One region of the Nonomuraea sp. NPDC050202 genome, then DNA from elsewhere that is predicted to be linked to it. Evidence: riboswitches for the same ligand, from Rfam matches in the RefSeq annotation. Region 1 holds a riboswitch; the other holds the start of a gene.

Region 1 (5,068 bases):
ACCCTGATCCGGTCGCGCTGCGCCTCCGACAGGGCCGCGACGTACTGGTCGGACCCGAGCAGGCCGATCTCCTCGGCCGCCCAGAACGCGAAGCGCACCTTGTTCTTGGTCGGGACGAGGGCCATCTCCTCAGCGATCTCGAGGATGGCCGCGCTGCCCGAGCCGTTGTCGTTGATGCCCGGCCCCTCCGGCACGCTGTCGAGGTGCGCGCCGACCATGACGACGTTGCGCGGGTCGCCGAAGCGGCTCTCGGCGATCACGTTGTCGTTGGTGCCGAGCACGAGGTTGGCGTCGACCTTGAGCCGGACGGTGGCGCCGGGCGTGGCCGCCAGCTCGTTGCCCACGGCGAAGTCGGCGAACACCATGGGGATCCCGGCCCGCCACTCGCCGATGTCCAGCGCGTAGGCGTCCGTGCGCCCCGGCTGGCCCTCGTTGAAGACGATGATCCCGGACGCTCCGGCCCGGGCCGCGTTCATCACCTTGTTGACGAAGGGGCAGGTGCCGCGCTGGATGAGCGCGATCCGGCCGGGGACGAACCCGGCGAAGTCGGAGGCCTCGCAGCCGCTGGTGGAGCTGGGCGCCGGGGCCGGCGGCAGGGTCAGGTCCACGCCCTGGACCTGGGCGGTCACGTCACCGGCCGGGGAGGGCTGGAAGGTGAAGAAGTCGTCGTTGGGCACGTACGACTTCGCGGTCGGCGCGGTGAGGTCGAGCACGGGCGGGCTGTTCTCGCTCCAGCTCTCGACGTAGTTGATCGGCTGGCGCGTGACCTTGTAGCCGGCCCTGCGCAGCTTGCCCTCGACGTACGCCACGGAGGCGTCGTAGCCGGGAGTGCCGGCGGCGCGGTTGCCGCCGTTGGCGTCGGCGATGGCCTGGAACGCGTCGAGATGCTTCTTGACGTTGGTGCCCTTGACCTTCTTGACGAGCACCTTGGCGAAGGCGTCGTCGAGGCCGCCCGCCTGCGCGGGCACGGCCGTGGCCAGGGGTAAGGCGAGGACGGCGATCAGGACGGTGATGATTCTTCGCATGCAGGTCCCCCCATGGGTTACCAGGAACGCGGCCTTTCCCCCCGAGGCGCCGCTGCCCGAACGTAACCCGGCGAAGAATCAGCGTGAAGACCCACTATTGTCGCAAATATGCGACATCACTCCTCGCGCCGGGCGCGGGCGCGCCGCTTGCCCTCGTGCATCGCCTGCACGCGGGCGATCGGGATCGTGTGTCCCTCCTCGATCAGGTCGGCGGGCAACCGCTGCGGCCCGGGCATGTGCTCGGCCCACGGGTCGGCGTCCTTCAGCAGCCCCGGCGCGGTGCGCACGGTGAAGTCCCGCGGCGACACCCGCTCCAGCTCCGACCAGGCCAGCGGGAAGGAGACGGGCACGCCGGGCCGGATGCGCGGGCTGTAGGCGGCCACCACCGTGGCCCCGCCCGCCCGGGTGGAGTCGAGGAACACCTTGCCCTCGCGGTCCTCCCGGATGAACGCCGTGGTCGCCAGCGTCGGGTCCAGCCGCTCGGCCCGCGCCGCCAGCGCCCGGGTGGCCGCCGCGAGGTCGTCCATCGCCGTGCCCGCCACCACGGGCACGAACACGTGCACCCCCTTGGCGCCGCTCGTCTTCACCGCGCCCGCCAGCCCCATGTCCTCCAGGGCCTGCCGGACCAGCAGCGCACCGCGCACCGCCAGCGAGAAGGAGTCGTCGTGCTCGGGCGGGTCGAGGTCGAGCACCAGGTGGGTGGCGTGCTCGCCGGCGAACAGCGCCGGGTGGTACTCCACCGCCCGCTGGTTGGCGAACCACAGCAGCGTCTTCCTGTCGTCGCACAACGCGTACGTCACCTGCCTGCGCGACGCCTCCGCCCACATGGACACCGACCGCACCCAGTCGGGGGCGTACTTGGGCAGGTTCTTCTGCATGAACGGCGCCTGCCCCGGGCGCACGCGGACGACCGAGAGCGGGCGGTCGCGCAGCACGGGGATGATGCGGTCGCGGACGGCGTCGAGGTAGTCGACCAGGTCGCGCTTGGTGGCGTCGGCGCCGTCGAACAGCGGCTGGTCCAGGTTGGTCAGATCGACCCCGTCACGCGTCTCATCAGCGGCCACCCGCCCTACGATGCCGATCCTCGAACGTGTGGTCAACAACGACGCCTGTTAGAGTAGGCCGTTGACGCGGGGTGCCCGGAGGGCCGGGCTGAGATCACACCCGTCGAACCTGATCTAGCTCGTACTAGCGAAGGGACGTCACAGCCGTGAGCGCTGTTCCCAAAGTCCTGTCCATCGCGGGCACCGATCCCAGCGGCGGCGCCGGGATCCAGGCGGACCTGAAGACCTTCTCCGCGCTCGGCGCGTACGGCATGACCGTCGTCACCGCGCTGGTCGCGCAGACCACCACCGGCGTGACCGGCATCCACGAGGTGCCGGCCGAGTTCGTGGCCCAGCAGCTCGACACGCTGCTGACCGACGTGCCGGCCGACGCCGTGAAGATCGGCATGCTGGGCAACGCGCCGCTGATCAAGGCGGTGGCGGCGGCGCTCGACACCTACCGGCCCGCGTACGTCGTGCTCGACCCCGTCATGGTGGCCAAGAGCGGCGACCGGCTGCTGCCCGCCGACGCGGTGGCCGCGCTGCGCGAGACGCTGCTGCCCCGCGTGCACCTGATCACCCCCAACCTGCCGGAGGCGGCCGACCTGCTCGGCGAGAAGCCGGCCGCGAGCCTGGCGGAGATGCACGACCAGGCGCAGCGGCTGCGGGCGCTGGGCGCGCGCCAGGTGCTGCTCAAGGGCGGCCACCTCGACGGCGACACGTGCGTGGACGTGCTGGCGACGCCGGAGGGCACGATCGAGCTGGCCGCGCCCCGCGTGGACACCAGGAACACGCACGGCACGGGCTGCACGCTGTCCTCGGCCATCGCGGCGCTGCGCCCGCGCCACGACGACTGGGCGGGCGCGGTGCGGGCGGCCAAGGCGTACCTCACCGAGGCGCTGCGCGCGGCCGACAGCCTGCACGTCGGCCACGGTCACGGCCCTGTCCACCACTTCCACGCCATCTGGTGAGCGCACAGGACATGTTCTGCGACGACGTCTGGCAGCGCACGGCCGAGCTGATGCGCGCCGTCCACGAGCACCCCTTCATCACCGCCCTCGGCGACGGCACCCTCGACCGCGAGCGGTCCGGGTTCTACATGGTGCAGGACGCCCGCTATCTGGAGGCGTTCTCCAAGGCGCTGGCCACGGCCTCCGTCCGGGCCAGCGCCGCGGACGACGCGGCGTTCTGGGCGCAGAGCGCGCACACGGCGCTGGCGGCCGAGCGCATGTTGCACGCCGGGTACATCGAAGAGCTCGACGCCAAGGGCCCCACCTCGCCTACGTGCCTGGCGTACTCGTCGTACCTGCAGGCCACGGCCCTGACCGCGCCCTACCCGGTGATCGCGGCGGCGGTGCTGCCGTGCTTCTGGATCTACCAGGACGTCGGCACGGCGCTGCTGGAGCGCGTCGGCGACACCGCCGGCCACCCGTACGGCAAGTGGATCTCCACCTACGCCGACCCGGGCTTCGCGGCCTCCGTCGAGCAGGCCAAGGCCATCGCCGACCGGCTCGCGGCCGCCGCCGGCCCGGACACCCGCGAGGCGATGGCGCAGGCGTACTGCCGGGCGGCGGCGTACGAGTGGATGTTCTGGGACAGCGCGTGGCGGCGCGAGAGCTGGCCCACGGAGCGGTGGCTGACCGCTTAGGGCGGCCCGCAGAGCGGTGGCTGACCGCTTGAGGCGGCCCGCGGAACGGTGGCTAGCCGCTTGAGGAGGCCCTGGCGATCATCTCCTTCTCCTCGCGGGTGGCGATGAGCCCGGCGGGGGCGTAGATCTTCGACTCCTCGAACGGCGCCTCCGTGCTGGGCAGCGGCTCCCGCAACCGGATCGCCTTGATCCACACGCGGGCGGCGTCGAGGATCACCACGATGATCAGGATCGCGAACAGCGCCGCCAGGATGCCGTCCACGGTGGAGTTGACCACGATCTGCCGCATCGCGCCGGTCGTCTTGGCCGGCGCGAGGAGCTGCCCCTGGTCGAGCGCCGTCTGGTAGCGGTCGCGCTGGGCGAAGAAGCCGAGCGTCGGGTCGGGCGAGAACACCTTCTGGTAGCTGGCGGTCAGCGTGACCGCCACGTCCCAGGCCAGCGGCACGCCCGTCACCCAGGCCCATTTGAGCCGCCCGCTCTTGATCAGCAGGGTCGTGGCCACGGTCAGCGCCACGGCGGCCAGGAGCTGGTTGGCGATGCCGAACAGCGGGAAGAGCTGGTTGATGCCGCCGAGCGGGTCGTTGACGCCCTGGTAGAGGAAGTATCCCCAGGCGGCCACGACCACGGCGCTGGTCACGACCAGCCCCGGCCACCAGCTCACCCGCGAGATCGGCTTCCACAGGTTGCCCAGCGTGTCCTGGAGCATGAACCGCCCCACGCGCGTGCCGGCGTCCACGGTGGTGAGGATGAACAGTGCCTCGAACATGATCGCGAAGTGGTACCAGAACGCCTGGAGACCCGCCCCGCCGAGGAAGCCGGAGAAGATCTGCGAGATGCCCACGGCCAGCGTGGGCGCGCCGCCCGTCCTGGCGATCAGCGTCTCCTCCTGCACGGCCGCGGCGGCGGCCTGCAGCTCTTCCGGCGTGATGACGAAGCCCATGTTCGTGACCGCCTCGGCGGCGGTCTGCACCGTGGCCCCCACGACGCCCGCCGGGGAGTTCATCGCGAAGTAGAGGCCGGGGGTCAGCACGCAGGCCGCCGTGATCGCCATGATGGCCACGAACGACTCCATGAGCATGGAGCCGTAGCCGATCATCCGGACCTGGGTCTCCTTCTGGATCATCTTCGGCGTCGTGCCGGACGAGATCAGCGAGTGGAAGCCCGACAGCGCCCCGCAGGCGATGATGATGAACACGAACGGGAACAGCGACCCGGCGAACACCGGGCCCTGCCCGCTGAAGGCGAAGTCGGTGAAGGCCGTGGTCTGCAGCGGGGGCGCGGTGACGGCGATGCCGATGGCGATCAGCACGATCGTGCCGATCTTCATGAACGTCGACAGGTAGTCGCGCGGC
Region 2 (5,068 bases), on a different contig from region 1:
CCCGGCGCTCGCCATGCCGCGCCGGGCTCACCTGTCACGTTGCCACCGGAAGAGCCGGACACCACGTCATCTCTGTCCAGACCTGCGGTTTCGGACATGGGACAAAGGGTCACTCCACGTAGATGTTGCCGCCGAGCCGGCGGAACTCGGCCGCCTTCTCCGCGTACCCCGCCTGCCTGATCTCGTGGCTGATCCGCATCGAGCAGAACTTGGGCCCGCACATCGAGCAGAAGTGCGCGGTCTTGGCGGGCGCGGCCGGCAGCGTCTCGTCGTGGAACGAGCGCGCCGTCTCGGGGTCCAGCGACAGGTCGAACTGGTCCTCCCAGCGGAACTCGAACCGCGCGTCCGACAGCGCGTCGTCCCACGCCTGGGCCTGCGGGTGGCCCTTAGCCAGGTCCGCGGCGTGCGCGGCGATCTTGTACGTGATCACGCCGGTCTTGACGTCGTCCTTGTCCGGCAGGCCGAGATGCTCCTTGGGGGTGACGTAGCAGAGCATGGCCGTGCCGTACCAGCCGATCATGGCGGCCCCGATGCCCGAGGTGATGTGGTCGTAGCCGGGCGCGATGTCCGTCACGAGCGGGCCGAGCGTGTAGAACGGGGCGTCGTCGCAGAGCTCGCGCTGCAGGTCGACGTTCTCCTTGATCTTGTGCATGGGCACGTGGCCCGGCCCCTCGATCATCACCTGGACGTCGTGCTCGCGGGCGATCCCCGACAGCTCGCCCAGCGTGCGCAGCTCGGCGAACTGGGCCTCGTCGTTGGCGTCCGCGATCGAGCCGGGACGCAGGCCGTCACCCAGCGAGTACGACACGTCGTAGCGGGCCAGGATCTCGCACATCTCGGCGAAGTTCTCGTACAGGAAGCTCTCGCGGTGGTGCGCCAGGCACCAGGCGGCCATGATGGAGCCGCCGCGCGAGACGATGCCGGTCTTGCGCCCGGCGGTCAGCGGCACGTGCGCCAGCCGCACCCCCGCGTGCACGGTCACGTAGTCGACGCCCTGCTCGCACTGCTCGATCAGCGTGTCGCGGTAGACCTCCCACGACAGCAGCTCCGGCCGGCCCTTGACCTTCTCCAGCGCCTGGTAGATGGGCACGGTGCCGACCGGGACGGGCGAGTTGCGCAGGATCCACTCGCGGGTCTCGTGGATGTCGGCGCCGGTGGACAGGTCCATGATCGTGTCGGCGCCCCAGCGCGTGGCCCAGGTCATCTTCTCGACCTCCTCCTCGATGGAGGAGGTGACGGCGGAGTTGCCGATGTTGGCGTTGATCTTCACCAGGAAGTTGCGGCCGATGATCATCGGCTCGGACTCGGGATGGTTGACGTTCGCGGGGATGATGGCCCGGCCCGCGGCGACCTCCTCGCGTACGAACTCGGGGGTGACGCCCTCGCGCACGGCCACGAACTCCATCTCCCTGGTCACCAGCCCGCGCCGGGCGCACCCGACCTGCGTGACCGGCTGCCCCGCCTCCTCGCGCTCGCGGATCCACCGCTCGCGCAGGCGCGGCAGTCCGCGCCGCAGGTCCGGCTCGTAGGTGGGGTCGGTGTACGGGCCCGAGGTGTCGTACAGGGTCACCGACGAGCCGTTCGACAGGTGCACCTGGCGCATCGGCACCCGCAGCTCACCGGTGTAGACCTTGGAAAAGCGCGCGTTCGTCATCGCGCAAACTCCCTTCGCCGGCATTATCCGGAGCAGGTTCTGGCGGTCGGCGGCTGTCAGCCGTCCTCTCAGCCCGGTCCCCACCGGGCTCCCGCGTTGGACGGCGGTGATCGTACCCACGCCCCACCACGCCCGAAACCTCGCCGCGGAGGTTTGGCGATCGCCGTGAGCGGTACGGTCCCCATCAGGGGAAACATGAAGAGATTCGCCGCTGTCGCAGGACTACTCGTCGTGATGGCCGCGTCCGGCGCCACCGCAGCCGCCGGGGACGGCATGGATCAGCACGAAGTCAGCCAGGAACAGTACGACACTCTGATCGCCCAGTGCCGCTACTCCGACACGGGAAAGGCGAAGTGCCGTGCCGCGGTCGAGCGCATGTACCGCGTCGGCAGAGCCGACCCGGCGCTCGACTGCCGGACGTACTCCGGCGTGACCGTCTGCGGCACGCTCAAGCTCAGCAAGTCCGAGCGCAGGTGCGCCCGCGACTCCGAGGCACAGGGGCTGCCGTTCCGCCGTGCCGAGGTGGAGTGTTACGCACTGTCATGATCATCGTAGGTGTGGACGGCTCCCGTACCGGGCTGGAGGCCGCCGGCTGGGCCGCCGCCGAGGCCGAGCTGCGGCAGGAGCCGCTGACCGTGGCGCACGCCGTGCCGAAGTGGGTGTGCGAGGGCGCCGTCCACTACGCCGAGGTGGCGCAGTGGATGCGCGACGGCGCCGAGACCGTGCTCACCGCCGCCTGCGACCGCGCGCGACGCGTGTGGCCGCAGGTGCGCATGGAGCGCGTGTTGCTGCCGGGCGACCCCCGCTCGGCGCTGGTCAAGGCGTCCCAGGAGGCCAAGCTGCTGGTGGTGGGCAGCCGGGGGATCGGCGGGGTGCGGGGGCTGCTGATCGGATCGGTCGCGTACGGGGTGGCGGCGCACGCCCGTACGGACGTCGTCCTGATCCACGAGCCGCCCGCGTACCGGCGCGGTGAGATCGTGGCCGGGGCAGACGGCTCACCCGGTGCCACGCGGGCGCTGGAGTTCGCCTTCGCCGAGGCCGAGCTGCGCGGCACGCGGCTGCGGGCCGTACGGGCCTGGGCCTGGCCCCATCCGGGCGGCTTCGAGCCGGCCTCCCGCGAGAGCGAGCAGGACACGCTGCGTGCGCTGAAGGAATCGCTGGCCGGGCACCGGGAGCGGCATCCGGGCGTGCACGTGATCGCGGAGGTCGTGCACGGGCATCCGGTGGAGGTGCTCAAGGAGGCCTCCATGCGCGCCGACCTGCTGGTGGTCGGGTCGCGGGGGCACGGGCAGCTCGCGGGGATGCTCATCGGCTCGATCAGCCAGGCCCTGCTGCACCACGCGCCGTGCCCGCTCGCGGTGGTACGCCGCTGAAAGTTACATCCGTACTCCCAGGTCAGCACCGCGCCATGATCGTCGCGCTTCCCGGCGCCGAGCCGCCGCTCCTACGATCTGCGCAGGCTTACGACGGGAGAGCACACGATGCGCAGCAAGACCGGCTCCGTGCTGGCCGCGCTGGCGGCCCTGGCCGCGGCGGTGTTATTCGCCACCGCGACGGCCACGGCCAGCGCCGCCCCCATCAGGATCATGCCCCTGGGCGACTCGATCACCGGATCCCCCGGCTGCTGGCGGGCCCTGCTCTGGAACCGCCTCCAGAGCGCCGGCCACACGAACATCGACTTCGTCGGCACCCTCCCGCCGCAGGGTTGCGGGGTGGCCCACGACGGCGACAACGAGGGACACGGCGGCTACCTCGCGACCAACGTGGCCGGCCAGAACCTGCTGCCCGGCTGGCTCTCCGCCACGCGGCCCGACATCGTGCTGATGCACTTCGGCACCAACGACGTGTGGAGCAACATCGCGCCGGCGACGATCCTCGGCTCCTTCACCACGCTGGTGAACCAGATGCGTTCCAGCAACCCGAACATGAAGATCCTCGTCGCCAAGATCATCCCGATGAACCCGTCCTCCTGCGCCGAATGCGCCCAGCGCACCGTGAACTTCAACAACGCCATCCCCGCCTGGGCCGCCGCGACCACCACCCCGCAGTCGCCGATCGTCGTGGTGGACCAGTGGACCGGCTTCAGCACGAGCACCGACACCTACGACGGGGTGCACCCGAACGCCTCGGGTGACCAGAAGATGTCCGACAAGTGGTACCCGGCGCTGGTGGACGCCCTGGCCGGCGGCGGCACCGCCACGCCCACCGTCACCACCACCACGCCTCCGCCCCCGGGTGGATGCGCGGCCACGTACAAGACCACCGGGCAGTGGCAGGGCGGCTTCCAGGGCGAGGTCACCGTCACCAACACCGGAACCACGTCCAGGTCCGCGTGGACCGTGGCGTGGACGTACGCGGGCGGTCAGCAGATCACCCAGCTCTGGGGCGGCACGCTGAGCGCGAGCGGGTCCTCGGTGACCGTGCGCAACGCCTCGTGGAACGGCCTGCTCGCGCCCGGGGCATCGACCACGTTCGGGTTCCTGGGCTCCTGGAACGGCACGAACACCGCCCCCACGCCTAGCTGCTCGTGACGGCGGCCTCGTTGCTCGTAACGGGGGGCTTGTCGCCCGTGGCGGCGGCCCCGTCGCCCGTCATGGGGGCTTCGTCGCCCGTCATGGGGGCTTCGTCGCTCGTCACGGGGGCTTCGTCGCTCGTCACGGGCGCCAGGCGGGGCGCTGCCAGCCGTACGTAGTCGTCGGTGGCCAGCGCCACGGAGCGGTCGAGCCTGGCGGCGTTGAAGTACAGCTCGGGCTGGTCCAGCAGGGAAGGATCGGCGACCAGCTCGAGCCGGGGATCGTAGCTGAACGGCAGCACGGTCCCGCTCACGCTGCCCGCCAGTTCCTCGGCCTTCTCCGTGCCAGCGAAGGCCACGTACGTGCCGCCGAGCAGCGCCTTGACGGCCTGCAGATCGAGCCGGGCGTCGCCGGGCACGACGGCCAGCACGTACCGGGTCTGCTTCTTGCCGATCTTCACCATCACGATCAGGCACTTGGCGGCCTGCGAGACGTCGTGCCCGCGCAGCGCGCTGACCAGCTCGGTCCGCCCCTCGGGCGCGTGGTCGATCAGCCGGTAACGCGCTCCCGCGGCGTCCATGTCGGCGATCAGGCGCTCGTAGGCGGCGTACGGCTCACCAGTCACTGCTCAACAACTCCTTCGCCGCGGCGATCCGGCCTTCGTCACGCTGGTAGAACACCCACTGCTTGATCTTCCGGCCACGGATCAGGCCCGCCTTGGCGAGCACCTTGAGATGCTCGCCGCAGGTCGGCTGGCTCACACCCAGCTTCTCGGCGATGAACAGCGAGCACACGCCGTCACGGACGAGGTCGCCGTCGCGCTGCGGCCGGAAGTGCCGCTCGGGCTCGCGCAACCACTCCAGGATCAGCAGCCTCTTGTCATTGGCCAGCGCCTTGACCA

Evidence for each region. Region 1 has a riboswitch for thiamine pyrophosphate ahead of thiD (bifunctional hydroxymethylpyrimidine kinase/phosphomethylpyrimidine kinase). Riboswitches for the same ligand answer to the same signal wherever they lie in the genome.
Region 2: another riboswitch for thiamine pyrophosphate. It lies ahead of thiC (phosphomethylpyrimidine synthase ThiC); the one in region 1 lies ahead of thiD (bifunctional hydroxymethylpyrimidine kinase/phosphomethylpyrimidine kinase).

What each region holds. Positions count from the first base shown of each region.
Region 1 is NZ_JBFALF010000036.1:107,335-112,402, reverse strand. It holds gene AB0I79_RS50695 (M28 family metallopeptidase) at 1-1,025, opposite strand, end outside; gene AB0I79_RS50690 (ATP-dependent DNA ligase) at 1,142-2,089, opposite strand; TPP riboswitch at 2,147-2,242, shown strand; gene thiD (bifunctional hydroxymethylpyrimidine kinase/phosphomethylpyrimidine kinase) at 2,236-3,039, shown strand; gene AB0I79_RS50680 (TenA family protein) at 3,036-3,716, shown strand; gene AB0I79_RS50675 (carbon starvation CstA family protein) at 3,769-5,068, opposite strand, start outside.
Region 2 is NZ_JBFALF010000033.1:95,481-100,548, forward strand. It holds gene thiC (phosphomethylpyrimidine synthase ThiC) at 110-1,654, opposite strand; TPP riboswitch at 1,647-1,759, opposite strand; gene AB0I79_RS48685 (hypothetical protein) at 1,850-2,200, shown strand; gene AB0I79_RS48690 (universal stress protein) at 2,197-3,027, shown strand; gene AB0I79_RS48695 (cellulose binding domain-containing protein) at 3,136-4,185, shown strand; gene AB0I79_RS48700 (YbaK/prolyl-tRNA synthetase associated domain-containing protein) at 4,172-4,792, opposite strand; gene AB0I79_RS48705 (winged helix-turn-helix domain-containing protein) at 4,782-5,068, opposite strand, start outside.